Regions from separate parts of the Brevibacillus sp. MCWH genome, predicted to be linked through region 2. Evidence: riboswitches for the same ligand, from Rfam matches in the RefSeq annotation. Region 2 holds a riboswitch; each other region holds the start of a gene.
The links. A riboswitch is a leader RNA that binds a small molecule or an ion and turns the genes downstream of it on or off. The one in region 2 is predicted to bind lysine.

Region 1 (4,955 bases), on a different contig from region 2:
AAGTGGGTTTTGACGAGGTGGCGGAGCGAATCTGCCGTTTCCCGGAAGTGAAGGCCGTCTACCTGATGTCCGGCGCCAGCTACGACCTGTCCGTCGTGCTGGAAGGAAAAACGATGCGGGAAGTGGCGTCGTTTGTGTCGCAAAAGCTGGCCACGCTGGATTCCGTCGTCTCGACCGCGACCCACTTTATCCTCAAGCGGTACAAACACGACGGCATTCAGTTTGAAGACAGAGACGAAGACCACAGGATGGTGGTAACCCCATGAGTCAGCAAATCAGTGTACGTCAGCGCTTGTCCGCCACGGTCGCCTCGCTCAAGCCGTCGGGCATCCGCCGTTTCTTTGACCTGGCCGCTTCGATGGAAGGGGTCATCTCGCTCGGGGTAGGGGAACCGGATTTCGTCACCCCGTGGCGCGTGCGGGAAGCCTGCATCGCCTCGCTGGAACGGGGCTACACGGCGTATACCTCCAATGCCGGTCTCATCGAGCTGCGCAGGGAGATTCACAAGTACCTGGAGGAGCGCTTCGCCGTCTCGTACCATCCGGAAAAAGAGATCATGATTACAGTCGGCGCCAGTGAAGCGATTGACATCGCGCTGCGGGCCATCGTCGATCCTGGCGACGAGGTATTGGTCGTCGAGCCCTGCTATGTCTCCTACGAACCGGTCATCCGTCTGGCCGGCGGGGTGCCGGTGTTTTTGCACACGCGCGCGGAGCAGTCGTTTAAATTAACGCCTGAGGAGCTGGAGGCGCACATCACGCCGCGCACCAAGGCGATCATCTTCTGCTACCCGAACAACCCGACCGGCAGCACGATGTCGGCGGAGGAGTGGAAGCGGCTGATCCCGATCCTCGTCAAGCACGATCTGCTGGTCATCTCCGACGAGATTTACGCGGAGCTGAGTTACGGTCAGCGGCATGAGAGCATCGCCGCCCTGCCCGGGATGAAGGAGAGGACGATCCTGATCTCCGGTTTTTCCAAAGCGTTCGCGATGACGGGCTGGCGCCTCGGCTACGTCTGCGCGCCGGAAGATCTGCTCGGCGGCATGCTGAAGATTCACCAGTACACCATGCTGTGCGCGCCGATCATGGCGCAGATGGCCGCTCTGGAGGCGCTGCGGCATGGTCAGGCGGACATGGAGAGGATGGTGGAAAGCTACCGGCAGCGGCGCAATTTCGTCGTGCAGGGATTCAAGGAGATCGGCCTGTCCTGCCACGAGCCGGAAGGGGCGTTTTACGCGTTTCCTTCGATCGCGTCCACCGGGCTGGATGCCGGCGAGTTTGCCGAGCGGCTGCTGATGGAGGAAAAGGTGGCCGTGGTGCCGGGTGATGTGTTTGGCGACAGCGGCAGAGGCCACATCCGCTGCTCCTACGCCACTTCCCTGGATCAGCTTGGGAAGGCGCTGGAACGGATGGGGCGGTTCGTGCAGCGACTGTCGTAAAAAGGGAAAGGCCGGGGGTTCCCCGGCCTTTGCTATACCGATTAGTTGGATATCGTTGATTCGTCCGTGGAGAGATCCACTTCCCGCAGCGGCACCACTTTCGTCTTTTTCACGGCTTTGTAGCCGAGCCAGACGATCAAAAACAGCGGCAGGCCGATGTACGAGACGAGAATGCCGTTCCAATCGATCGTCTCCCCGGTGAAGGCGGTGTAGTTTTGGCCGAGGATGACGAAACAGCAGACGACGAATGCGAAAATCGGGCCAAACGGGAACCACTTCGCCCGGTACGGCAGTTCGTTCAAATCGCGGCCTTGGGCTGCAAACGCTTTGCGGAAGCGGTAGTGGCTGATTGCGATGCCCAGCCAGGCAATAAACCCGGACATCCCCGAGGCGTTGAGCAGCCAGATGTAGACAGTCCCGTCGCCAAACAGGGAGGCGAGAAACGCAAACATCCCGATGCTGGCAGTCAGCAGCAGCGCATTAACCGGAACGCCCCGCTTGTTTACCTTGCTGAACAGCTTGGGCGCCTTTCCTTCCTTGGCCAGCGTCCACAGCATGCGGGTGGAGGCGTACATGCCGGAGTTGCCCGCCGACAGGACGGAGGTCAGGATGACGGCGTTCATGACGGATGCGGCAAAGGCGAGTCCGGCTTTTTGGAACACCAGCGTAAACGGGCTGATCGCGATGTTCTCGATGTCGCCGTTGACCAGGTTGGGGTTGTCGTACGGGATCAACAGCCCAATCACGAAGATCGCCAGGATGTAGAACAGCAGGATGCGCCAAAACACCTGCTTGATCGCTTTCGGCACGTTTTTGGCAGGGTTTTCGCTTTCACCCGCAGCGATCCCGACCAGCTCCGTCCCCTGGAAGGAGAAGCCGGCGATCATGAAGACGCCGAGCATCGCCATGAAGCCGCCGTTGAACGGTGCATCGCCGACGGTAAAGTTGCGGAAGCCGACTGCTTCACCGCCCATGATGCCCAAGATCATCAGCAGGCCGATGACGATGAAGATGATTACGGTCGCTACCTTGATGAGGGAAAACCAGTATTCCGATTCGCCGTATCCTTTTACAGACAAATAATTCAGACCAAACATAAGCGCGAGGAACAGGGCGCTCCACAAGATGGACGGCGTGTCGGGGAACCAGTATTTCATGATCAAGGCCCCGGCTGACAGCTCGACGGCGATGGTGATGGCCCAGTTGTACCAGTAGTTCCACCCCAGCGCAAAGCCGAGGGACGGATCGACGAACTTCGTCGCGTAGGTGGAAAATGAACCGGAGACGGGGAGAAACGCCGCCATCTCGCCCAAACTGGTCATCAGGAAGTAGACCATCAGGCTGATGGCCGCGTAGGCGACGAGTGCGCCGCCCGGACCGGCGGAGTGGATGGAGCCGCCGCTCGCCAAAAACAGCCCCGTGCCGATGGAGCCGCCAATGGCGATCATGGTCAGATGTCGGGCCTTGAGGCCCCGCTGCAGTTGATTGGATTCCATGAGTGCTTGCACGACCTTTCTACAAAGATAGTCAGAAGGAAGGTCGGACATAAAAAATACCGCCCCAACGAACAGGGCGGTACTGTTACATCCCCACCAAGCCTTCGTTGAAGATAGCACATCACGTTTGCCCGGCTCGCAAACGTGACAGTTCTGCCCCTTTCGAGTACAGCCCCAGCCCGTGTGCCCAGAGAATGCACAGCGGACTTCGGCGGCTTTTCCCTCCTCTGGAGTCATCGATCTTCTCTGGATCTCGTGCCAGAATCATATAAAAGCCGCGACCTCTATCCCCATCGCATGTGATGAGGATAATCTGTGAAGTTTTGTTACGGTTCAAGTATATAGAAAATCGCGGCAAAATCAAGCACTAAAAACTGTAAGAGGTCGTTTTGCATACAAAGCGATTAGCTGAAATGATTTTTTATTGAAGAACATGCACAAGACCAGCCATGAGATATTCATTTTTTACAAGCTTTCTGATGAAATAAAACGGCTGCCCCAACATCACAACAAAAGCAAGGTAAGCGGGGGAAGGACTCCTTCACTCAAAACTATTTTCCGCATACCTATTTATTTACGTTTGGGACCCAGTAATTTCCTTCATTCTAGACTGACTTGTCCGAAAAATTCGATCATTTTCGTTGACAGTTAGAAAAGAAACTGGTTATACTGGAAGAAACACTGATCGGATAGCATATTTTCCCATACGGTTAGGCGGAGAAACGGAGAAACCCTTACCCGTAAACACACTCCCAAAGGGGGATGTGTTTATCTACGTGAGGGTTTTTCTTTTTCCTCGGAAACTGTTTGACTATTCGATCAACAATCACAGAAAGAGGGGTCTGACACATGTTGAAAAAATGGTTGAACGTAGCAGCCACAGCCGTTTTGCTCTCCACTGTCGCCTTGGCAGGGTGCTCCTCCGGCCAGGAGGCTTCGTCCGGCAGCACACCGGCGGGAGACGGATCGGGAGGAACAAAAGAACTGGGCCCGATCGCGCTGTATTCCCCTGAGACGCCGGATATGACCAAAGAAATTGGTCTCAATTTTGAAAAGGCTTTCAAAGGGTCTTCCATCAACGTGCAGTACGCGGGGACCAACGTGCTGGTCAACCGCATGATTGCGGAAAAAGACAACCCGCAGGCGGACGTCTGGTACGGCGGCGGAGGATTCCTGCCGTTTGAAGCGGCCAAGGACAAGGACATCATCACATCGTACACGCCGGAAGCAATCAAGGATTGGCCGGAAGTGCGGGACGGCATCAAGCTCCGCGACAAGGACTGGAAGTGGATCGGCGCGGAAGTGTTCGTACTCGGCTTTGCCTACAACAGCGACCTGGTGAAGCCGGAAGAGGCGCCGAAAACCTGGGACGACCTGCTTGACCCCAAATGGAAGGGCAAAATCCAGATGCCCAACCCCGCCGCTTCCGGCACAGCCACCCTCACTGTGCTGAGTCAACTGATGGCCCGCGGCGAAGAGCAGGGCTGGGACTACTTCAAAAAATTGGTGGAACAGATGAGCGCCATGCCCGACTCCGGCTCCGCACCTTCCAAAGCAGTAGCCAAAGGGGAGGCGCACATTGCGATCGCCTTTGACTTCATGGTGTACGAAATGAAGGCCAAGGGGGAGAAAATCGATTTCATCGTGCCGGACAAGACGCCGGTCATCGTCAACCCGGTGTCGCTCGTAAAAGACGGCCCGAATCCTGATGGCGGCAAGGCGCTGATCGACTACCTGCTGTCCAAGGAAGGGCAGCAAACGCTGGCCAACTGGTACCATATCCCGATCTCCAAAGACGTGGAGTCGAAAACGCCGCTTACCCTGGAGAAAGTCATCCCGCACGCGCAGGAGCTGGACATCGACTGGGTCGTGAGCAACTACGACCGGGTGCGCAACGAGTGGCGGCAAAAATTCCAGTAAGGAGGCTCTTGCATGGGGTCGGTTCGAATCGAGCACTTGCACAAGCAATTCAACGGAATCACCGCTTTGGAAGACGTCAATCTGGGTATTCGCGAAGG
Region 2 (4,955 bases):
TGACGGAAAAGATGCTGCAGGCAGCGGAAAACATGGAGTTTGAACGCGCCAAGGAGCTTCGCGACCAAATCCGCAGCATCGAAGCCGTGATGGAAAAACAGAAGGTGACGTTTACCGACACGGTGGACCGGGACATCATCGGCTTTGCTGTCGACAAGGGCTGGATGTGCATCCAGATCTTTTACATGCGGCAGGGCAAGATGATCGAACGGGAGACGACGTCGTTCCCGTATTACGGCGACGAGACGGAAGATTTCATGTCCTACGTCACCCAGTTTTACTACGACAAGCAAAACGCGCTGCCCAAGGAGATTTTGCTGCCGGAACGAAGCGAGCCGGAGTTGCTGGCGGGGTGGCTGGGCGTCAAGGTGTACGCGCCCAAGCGAGGGAAAAAGCGGGAACTGGTGCAGATGGCGTCCGAAAACGCGCGGATTGCCCTGCAGGAAAAATTTGCGCTGATGTCCAAGGACGATGCGCGGACGATCCAGGCGGTGCACAATCTGGGGCACATCCTTGGGATTGGCACGCCGCACCGCATCGAGGCATTTGACAACTCCAACATTCAGGGCACGACACCGGTGTCAGCGATGGTGGTCTTTACCGATGGCCGGCCGGACAAGAAAGAGTACCGCAAATTCAAGATCAAAAGCGTCGAGGGGCCGGACGACTACGGGGCGATGCGGGAAGTGATTCGCCGCCGCTACACCCGCCTGCTGAAGGAAAGCCAGCCGCTGCCCGATCTCATCGTCATCGACGGCGGCAAGGGGCAGATCAGCGCGGCGATGGACGTGCTGGAAAACGAGCTGGGTCTCTACATCCCCGTCTGCGGCCTGGCCAAGGACGAAAAGCACCGGACCGCGCAGTTGCTCTACGGCGATCCGCCGGAGCCGGTGGAGCTTCGCCGGGACAGCTACGAGTTTTACCTGCTGCAGCGAATTCAGGACGAGGTGCACCGTTTTGCCATCACATTTCACCGGCAGGCGCGCAGCAAGACGATGCTATCGTCACGGCTGGACGAGATTCCCGGTGTTGGCGAAAAGCGGCGCAAGCTGTTGTTCCAGCATTTTGGCTCGCTGAAAAAAATGCGTGAAGCGACCGTGGAAGACTTCCGGCAGATCGGCATCGGCGACAAGCTGGCCCGAGAGATCCTGCGCCACCTGCGACAACAGGCGGACGGGGATGCAAACGGAGCATCCGGCGAAACAGACAAAAAGGCTGACGCCTGACGAGTGCGGGCATCAGCCTTTTTTACGTGTGTCATCCAAGAGCCCGCGTCACGGCTTCCTCCGCGTGGATGCGTGTGGAGTCAAACAGCGGCACAAGCATATCCTCCGGTTTGATCAGCAGAGTGATTTCCGTGCAGCCGAGGATGACGCCCTCCGCTCCGCGGCGAACGAGGCCGTCCATTACCCGCAGGTACTCCTGCTTGGACTTTGGCAATACGTTTCCCAGGCACAACTCTTCAAAAATAATGCGGTTGACGATGGCGCGGTCAGGCTCGTCCGGCACCAGCACTTCTACTCCGTATCGGCGCATCCGTTCGCGGTAGAAGGGAAATTCCATGGTGTAACGGGTGCCCAGCAGGCCAACGCGCCGAATTCCGCGCTGAACAATCCGCTCTGCCGTGGCGTCCACGATGTGCAGCAGGGGAATTGCCACCGTTTGTTCAATCGCCTCCGCGTTGTTGTGCATGGTGTTGGTGCAGAGCACGATGAAGTCGGCTCCCGCCCGTTCCAGCGCCTTTGCCGCATGTGCAAGCGCTGCACCGGCGTCGTCCCAGCGCCCCTCACGCTGAAATGCCTCGATCTGTGCAAAGTCGACGCTGTACATGATGCAGCAGGCGGAATGCAGGCCGCCCAGGCGCTCTTTGACGAGCTGGTTGATCAACCGATAGTATTCGAGCGACGATTCCCAACTCATTCCTCCAATCAGGCCGATCGTCTTCATTCGCATACCCCCAACATGAAATCTATGAAATTGAGAAATAATATACAATTTTCGGTATCATCTGGCAATAAGGGCTATGACAGAAGTTACGGCTCGTACAGGCATGGACTTTACCGTGCTGCAAACTTTAATGAAATTTCTGATTGAACCGCCTTCGTACACGTGGTATAATCCCATACAAACAGCATAACAAGCCTCACTTCCCGTTAGGAGTGAGGTAGAGGCGCGAAAACCATGAGTACCTCCCTGAGATCGGGCATCTGTGACGGGTACGGGAAAGGGGAATTCGCCGAAGTACGGAGAAAGGCCCGCTTCCTCCGTGCTGGGTCTGCGTTGAATAAGCGCAGGACTGTCATCCGTGCAATTCCCGTTGCCGGATGGAGAGCTATCTCACGATGTCGGTTGAGAATGGAACAGGGGATGTTCTGTCATGCTCAACTGTTCACGTGGCCAAGGGAAGGAGGAACCGGTATGTCGAACTGGCAGGCAGTGACAGGTGTATCCTCGTCGCTGCCTTTTTTGCAAGAGTGAGAAATAATAATAGTGAAACGAAGATGGCCTGATGAAAGAAGAATCCAAAGAGATATGTGAACATGTTGAATAGGAAAAGGGAGAGAAGCCGCATGGGGTTGATCGTGCATAAATACGGAGGCACCTCCGTAGGTACCATTGAACGGATTATGAAAGTAGCGGACCGGATTATTCAATATAAGGAAGCTGGACACGACATGGTCGTCGTCGTGTCGGCAATGGGCAAGTCCACAGACGTGCTGGTGGATATGGCCAAACAGATTTCCCCCTACCCGTCGGAGCGGGAGATGGACATGCTGCTGGCGACTGGCGAGCAGGTGTCGATTGCGCTGTTGGCGATGGCGCTGCACCAAAAGGGGTATGACGCCATTTCCCTGACGGGCTGGCAGGCGGGAGTGACGACCGAGTCGATCCACGGCAAGGCCCGGATCACCCATATTGAGACGGAACGAATCCGAAGGGAACTGGCGCGCGGCCGGGTCGTCATCGTGGCTGGATTTCAGGGCGTCAGCGAAGCAGGCGAGATCACCACGCTGGGCCGCGGCGGTTCGGACACGTCCGCGGTGGCGCTGGCAGCCAGTCTCAACGCGGACAAATGCGAAATTTTCACAGATGTGGCCGGCGTCTACACTGCCGACCCGCGTGTGGTTCCGACGGCGAGCAAACTGGACAGCATCTCGTATGATGAAATGCTCGAACTGGCCAACCTGGGGGCGGGCGTGCTGCATCCGCGCTCGGTGGAGGCAGCCAAGACCCACAAGGTCCGGCTGGTCGTCCGCTCCAGCTTTACGACAGAAGAAGGCACGTACGTAGAGGAGGGTGCGCATATGGAAACAGGAAGAGTAGTTAGCGGCGTCGCCCACGACGAAGACGTCGCAAAGGTGACGGTTGTGGGGATGCCTGCACGCGTAGGCACGCTGTCCCGGCTGTTCAACACGCTGGCGGATCACCAGGTAAACGTGGATATCATCATCCAAAGCTCGTACGACGCGGCCGTGACCAACATTTCCTTCACGGTGGCAGGAAGCGACTTGAAAAAGACGCTCGATACGCTGAACGCCCACCGCGAGCAGCTCGGTTTTGAAAAAGTGGAATGCGAAGAGGGCTTGTCCAAGGTCTCGATTGTCGGAGCCGGCATGGTGAACAATCCGGGCGTGGCCGCCGAGATGTTCCGCGTGCTGGCCGAGCAGGAGATCACGATCAAAATGGTTTCCACGTCTGACATCAAGGTGTCCTGCGTCATCCCGGCGGAACACACCGAGCGGGCCGTGCGCTGCCTGCACACCGCATACGGCCTCGACGTGGCGGAAACAGCTGTCGTACACGGAGTATGACCCGCTGACAGCCCAATACGGAACACACATGCTGTCCCCCTTTTTTCGCCGCGGAAAAAGGGGGATTTTCTTCTGGTGGGATGTTTGCGGGAAATCGCGTGGCAGCGGCAGCGCGATGCCTCGCCTCCCCGCTCCTGCCCGGTCGGCTCACTTTCGTCCCGGCCAGACCTTACCAGTGAACGGTAATCAGGACGCTGCCCGTCTCCTCCGTCTCCATCCGGGTTTTCATCTCCCGCTGCTTCCAACGGCCGACAGCACCGGCGATGATCCCGCACTCCAGAGAGAGGGAACGGTTGATGCGTTCGGGCGACATGTAGCGATAGATGGTATGGGTCAGCCGATAACGAATCTGCCGCTCCCCGTCTTCCAACAGGTCCAGTTTGCCCAGCCCCAGACGGATAAAGGGAAACACCAGACCGTTGGCGGAGCGGATGGGAATCTGCCGCCCCATTTCCTTTCCCAACCAGTGGAGAATGGGCGGTTCGCTTTCGCCCAAAAGCGAGCGGGTGAGGTGCTCGCGCAGTAAGTGATAGCCCAGATAGGGCATGTGGATGCGCTCAATATCTGCGATGATGCGGGAAGGCAGCAAGGCTTCCAGTTGATCCGGTTCTTTCACGTCACGACCCTCCTTCCCGGCTGCAGGCCGCGCGAGGCTTGTCCCCTGTCGGACCCTCCTGCGGCCGCCAGGTCTATTACAGCCGGTTTGCTCTACCTGTTTGGTAACAGATTATGAGAGAGCGGCCGAATCTATGACAGATTCATAGAAAAATCGGACGATTAATACGTGTAATCCAACAATGGAATTAGTCTATTCACTGTCTTGACGCTCTCTGTAGACAGGAGTACAATTGGTTGTGGTTCAACGTTTTGCCCAACTTTTTTCCGTTTTCCGACACAATTTGTCTGGCTGTGTAGCAGGGGGGCAGGCAGCTGCCGTCATGTCTAACCGGCTGGGCAATGGGTTAGGATAGTGGGGAAAAGATTAACCAAAGAACGCTACTTACAATTGAAAGGGGGACCATTGTATGGCAAAAGGCCATAGCTTTCTGAACCACAAGCTGCATTCTCTTCTCGGTTTGTTCCCAATCGGGCTGTTCCTCTTGTTCCACTTGACAGCGAACTATCAGGCAACCCGGGGACCGG
Region 3 (4,955 bases), on a different contig from region 2:
GGCAAATAGTTGTGGTCGCCCCGCAAACTTTTTTCACAATATCCACAATATCCACAGGCGGATCTCGTGCTGGAGGAAGGACTTATCAACACTCTATTCAGATAAAAGAAAAAGCGACTCGCGTGGAGTCGCTTCAGCATGCAGACAAAGTCCGAGGCGCATGGGAGATTGGGCCCGCTCGCTCGCTTGACGCCCAGCACAGAAGCGGATGAAGTCCGCTCCAAAACGAGACGCGGGGCCCATCCCTCCATGCGACGATGTACATTGTCTACGGCTTCGGTTGATGAATGGGTCGCTCAGATCGGCCATTCCTCCTGTCCGGACAGCCAGGTCAGATAGTCCGTCACCAGGCTGATTGCGATGTCGATCGCCCGCTCGTCCGGTTCGATCTTTGCATGATGCAGGCCGTAGGGGGTATTCACCCCGAGCCAGAACAACAAGCCGGGGATTTCTGACAGGAAAAAGCCGAAGTCCTCTCCCGTCATCGCTTCGCTGCAGCGAATCGGCGTGATGTCCGGGCGCTGGGTGCCCACCCACTCCATGAACTGCTCCGTCAGCAGCTCATGATTGTACACCTGGCAGTACCCGCAGCCGTAATCGATGGCAGCCGTGCACTCGAAACCCGCTTCGATACCTTTGACCAGCGCCTCGATGCGGCTTTTCACCCGGGCCATCGACTCCAGCGACATCGTCCGGATTGTTCCTTCCAACCGCGCCGTTTCCGCGATGATGTTCTGCCGGGTACCCCCTTCGATTTTGCCCACCGTCACGACGGCCGCATCGAGCGGATCGACGTTGCGGGCCACAATCGACTGCAGCTGCGTCACCAGATGGCTGGCCGCCACCACCATGTCGTTTGCCTTGTGGGGAAAGGCCGCGTGCCCCCCTTTGCCGGTCAGCTCAATCATCAGCTCCGAGGTGTTGGCAAACAGGATACCCGGCTTGGTGGCGATGTGTCCCACCGGGTACTCCGGCGCGATATGCAGCGCAAAGATGCAGTCAGGCCGCCACTCAGCAAATTCTTCGCTCTCCATCATCGGCTTGGCGCCGCCCGGTCCTTCTTCGGCCGGCTGAAACACGAAGAGCAGATCGTCATCGACGGGATGGTGCACAAAATGGGTCAGAATGCCCAGCCCGATCGCCATGTGCATGTCGTGGCCGCAGGCGTGCATGTACCCCTCGTGCTTGGAGCGGAACGGATAGGTCGTCTCCTCCCGGATCGGCAGACCATCCATGTCCGCCCGCCAGGCGATCGTCCGCCTGGGATGAAGCCCGCGCACCCTGACGAGAATGCCGGTGCGCCAGGTCCTGATCTGCAGGCGCTCCTGCGGCAGCCGCTCCAGATAGTCCAGCAGGTAGCGCTGCGTTTTGTACTCCGCAAAACCGGGTTCAGGTATTTGATGCAAGTCGCGGCGAATCTGCACAAACGCAGAATCGGTCATCCCTCTACACTTCCTTTCCGGTGCCGAGCGCCGTCAGCTGACGGGCAAACTCGTCGATAAACCGGTCCACATCTGCCCGCGTCAAGGTAAGCGGAGGCAGCAGGCGGACGATCGTCTTTTGCGTCACGTCGACGAGGAAGCCCGCAGCCAGCAGGTTTTGCTGCAGCCGGGCCGCTTCTTCGGGTGTAACGTTCAGCGGAATGCCCACCATCATCCCTTTGCCGCGCAGTGCATGAAGCTGCTCCGGCAGGCGCTGTCTCAGCTCTTCCAGACGGCCCCACAGGTAGCCGATCACGTCGCTCACCTGGTCACAAAAAGCCGGGTCGAGCAATTCGTCCAGCACCGCATTGCCCAGCGCGGCGGAGAGCGGCGAGGGCGCAAAGGTGGTGCCATGATCCCCCGGCTTGAACAGATTCATCAGCCGTTGGCCGGCGATCACCCCGCCGAGCGGCAGACCGCCGCCCACTCCTTTGGCAAACAGGATCAAATCAGGCGTCACTCCGGCGTGCTGATACGCGAACAGACGACCCGTTCGTCCCATGCCGGTCTGGATTTCATCCATGGCAAACAGCACGCCCTCTTCCCGGCAGATCGCCTCCGCTTCCTTCAGAAACGCTTCGGAAAGCGGCACCACACCGCCGGAGCCGAGCACCGGCTCCATCAGGAGGGCGGCTGGCTTTTCGCTGCGGCAGACGGCGCGAAGCTGTTCTGCGTCTTCTGCATCCAGCTCGTAGACGGGAAAGTCAGGCTGGGGAAAATCCTGATAGACATGGGGCTGCCGCGTCAGTCGCACCGCTCCCAGCGTGCGCCCATGGAAGCTGTTGCGCAGGACGGCGATACCCGACCGGCCGGCCCCCTCCGCTTTTGTCCATTTGTGAATCAGCTTGATCGCCGCTTCCGTCGCCTCCGCCCCGGAGTTGGAGAAAAAGACCTTGCCGGGGATGGTGTTGTCGATCAGCCGCTGTGCCAGCCGGATCGCCGGCGGGTTGAGAAAGATGTTGGAGATGTGCAAAAACCGCTCGCCCTGCTCCCGGAGCGCCTGGACAATCCGCGGATGGGAGTGGCCGAGAACATTGACGGCCAGTCCGGTAAACAGGTCAAGATACGCCCGGCCGTCGGTGTCGTACAGATAGTTGCCCTCTCCTCTGGCGATTGCGATCGGCAGCCGTTTGTACGTCGGGACGATGTACTGTTCGTCGAGTGAACGCCAGTCCGTAGCCATCTTCTCACTCACGCTCCTACAGTTGCCGCAGCTCCTGCTTGATTTCCGTCTTGGAGCGTGTCTTTTCGTCGATCTGCTTGATGATGCGCGCCGGAGTGCCAGCCACGACCACGTTCGGCGGAACGTCCTCGATGACGACCGCACCGGCAGCCACGACGGAACCTTTGCCGACGCGAACGCCTTCCAGAATCACCGCGTTGGCACCGACTACCACGTCGTCTTCAATCACGACCGGCTGGGCGGACGGCGGTTCGATCACGCCTGCGATGACTGCACCGGCACCGATGTGGCAGTTTTTCCCGATAGTGCCGCGGCCGCCGACCACCACGTTCATGTCGATCATCGTTCCTTCTCCGATGACAGCGCCAATGTTGATCACGGCCCCCATCATGATGACGGCGTTGTTGCCGATGCTCACCTGGTCGCGGATGATCGCGCCCGGCTCGATGCGCGCCTGGATGCCTTTCGTGTCCAGCAGCGGAATGGCGGAGTTGCGGCGGTCGCTTTCCACCACGTAATCGGCGATTTTATCCTTATGCTGTTGCAGCACCGGCTCGATTTCCTTCCATTCGCCGAAGACCACGCCCGTGCCGTTGCTGATAAACGTTTTGGCGCTTGGGCCGAAGTCGATGCCGTCCAGCTCCCCTTTCAGGTATACCTTCACCGGCGTTTTCTTTTCGCTTTTTTGAATAAACGAGATAATTTCATGCGCATCCATCATGTTCACTGTGAATCTCCTCCATCACATGTATGTGAAAATGTAGAAAAAGCAATGAGTGCAGACGCTATCCTCATTGCTTTTTTGATACCTGAAAGCAAACCGTAAATAGCGCTCCACGAAAGGCCGTGCCTTTCATGACAGGGCGACCGTTGTTCACGGGAACCCCAGCCCTCGCCGTCCGAGGGGTACGGCCAGAACTTCGGCGCCTTGGCCTTTCCGTCTTTCCACGCCCCCCGCGTTTGTATGGCAAGACGTACTCTTCCGCAGCGCACCTCTATTTGTTAATGGTTATGGAATTTCCTTTTACTCTATCAAAATCCTCCCCGGGTGGCAACATCTGAATGAAGAAGAAGCGAAACATAATAGTTGACAACGATAATCATTTTCATTATCTTGTAATTGAAAATGATAACCATTATCTATTCGGAGGGCTTATGAAAACGATTATTCTCGTTTATGCAAGCATGACAGGAAACACCCGGGAGATGGCCGATGCAATCGTCGAGGGCATTCGCTCGGCGGGAATCGAACCGGAGGTAAAGGAAGTGCTGGACTGCTCCGCTTCCGATTTGGCCGACTATGACGGCATTGTGCTTGGTGCCTACACGTGGGGAGACGGAGAACTGCCAGACGAGTTTCTGGATTTTTACGAAGAGATGGAAGGGCTTGACCTGCGGGGCAAAAAAGCGGCGGTATTCGGCTCTTGCGACTCCGGCTACGAAAAAGTGGGAGCCGCCGTCGACATTCTGCTGGAAAAAGTAACTGCGCTGGGCGCAGACGTCCCGTTGAACGGGTTGAAGGTGGAACTGTCCCCGTCCGCCCAGGAGAAGGAAACCTGCCGGGAATTCGGACGTTCGTTTGCACAGTCGCTGATGTAGCAAAAGAGCGCTAGCGCCCCATCCGTACGGTTCCGGCCAATCTGCCAAGCCGTCTTTTCAAAAAGGACGCATACGTGATACACTGGCGGTCCAGATTCTATCAAGAGGATAAGGAGGACCGCCCCATGTCTTCACAGGCACCCAGCGTGTACATCCGCCCCCTGACGGCAAATGACGCACCGGCCATGTTGGACCTGCGCGTTCGCAATCAGGCGTTTCTTCAACCGTTTGAACCGATCCGTCCCGCGTCGTTTTTTACCCTGGAGGGACAGCGGGAGCAGCTGGCGTCCGCCGAGCGCGACTTCGCGGCGGGTACCGCCTACGCATTTGGCGTTTTTCTGCGTGAAGGCGACGAGCTGATCGGCCGCGTCAACCTTACCAACATCGTGCGTGGCGCCTGGCAAAACGCCACCATCGGCTACTTTCTCGACCAGTCATGTGGCGGACGCGGCTGTATGACGCAGGCCGTCAGGCAGGTGCTGGATTTTGCGTTTGCCAAAGCCGAACTGCACCGCGTACAGGCGGCGGTCATGCCGCGCAACACGGCCTCCATCCGCGTGCTGGAAAAGACCGGCTTCCGCCGGGAAGGGCTGTCGCTTCGGTATCTGCAGATCAACGGCGTCTGGGAAGACCACCTGATCTTCGCGATCACGAGCGAGGAGTGGGCGTAAAGCGGCCAGTCCCGTGCCGCC

Region 1: another riboswitch for lysine. It lies ahead of ETC00_RS13510 (amino acid permease); the one in region 2 lies ahead of ETC00_RS12580 (aspartate kinase).
Region 3: another riboswitch for lysine. It lies ahead of dapD (2,3,4,5-tetrahydropyridine-2,6-dicarboxylate N-acetyltransferase); the one in region 2 lies ahead of ETC00_RS12580 (aspartate kinase).

The regions. Positions count from the first base shown of each region.
Region 1 is NZ_SDLF01000014.1:53,391-58,345, forward strand. Features, by position in the region: gene ETC00_RS13500 (Lrp/AsnC family transcriptional regulator) at 1-266, shown strand, start outside; gene ETC00_RS13505 (aminotransferase) at 263-1,441, shown strand; gene ETC00_RS13510 (amino acid permease) at 1,483-2,937, opposite strand; lysine riboswitch at 3,044-3,232, opposite strand; gene ETC00_RS13515 (extracellular solute-binding protein) at 3,787-4,857, shown strand; gene ETC00_RS13520 (ABC transporter ATP-binding protein) at 4,870-4,955, shown strand, end outside.
Region 2 is NZ_SDLF01000012.1:96,605-101,559, reverse strand. Features, by position in the region: gene uvrC (excinuclease ABC subunit UvrC) at 1-1,226, shown strand, start outside; gene ETC00_RS12585 (aspartate/glutamate racemase family protein) at 1,258-1,947, opposite strand; lysine riboswitch at 2,158-2,343, shown strand; gene ETC00_RS12580 (aspartate kinase) at 2,571-3,812, shown strand; gene ETC00_RS12575 (DUF2507 domain-containing protein) at 3,982-4,428, opposite strand; gene ETC00_RS12570 (succinate dehydrogenase cytochrome b558 subunit) at 4,838-4,955, shown strand, end outside.
Region 3 is NZ_SDLF01000002.1:246,876-251,830, forward strand. Features, by position in the region: gene ETC00_RS02760 (N-acetyldiaminopimelate deacetylase) at 297-1,442, opposite strand; gene ETC00_RS02765 (aspartate aminotransferase family protein) at 1,447-2,664, opposite strand; gene dapD (2,3,4,5-tetrahydropyridine-2,6-dicarboxylate N-acetyltransferase) at 2,681-3,391, opposite strand; lysine riboswitch at 3,484-3,670, opposite strand; gene ETC00_RS02775 (flavodoxin) at 3,820-4,263, shown strand; gene ETC00_RS02780 (GNAT family N-acetyltransferase) at 4,389-4,934, shown strand.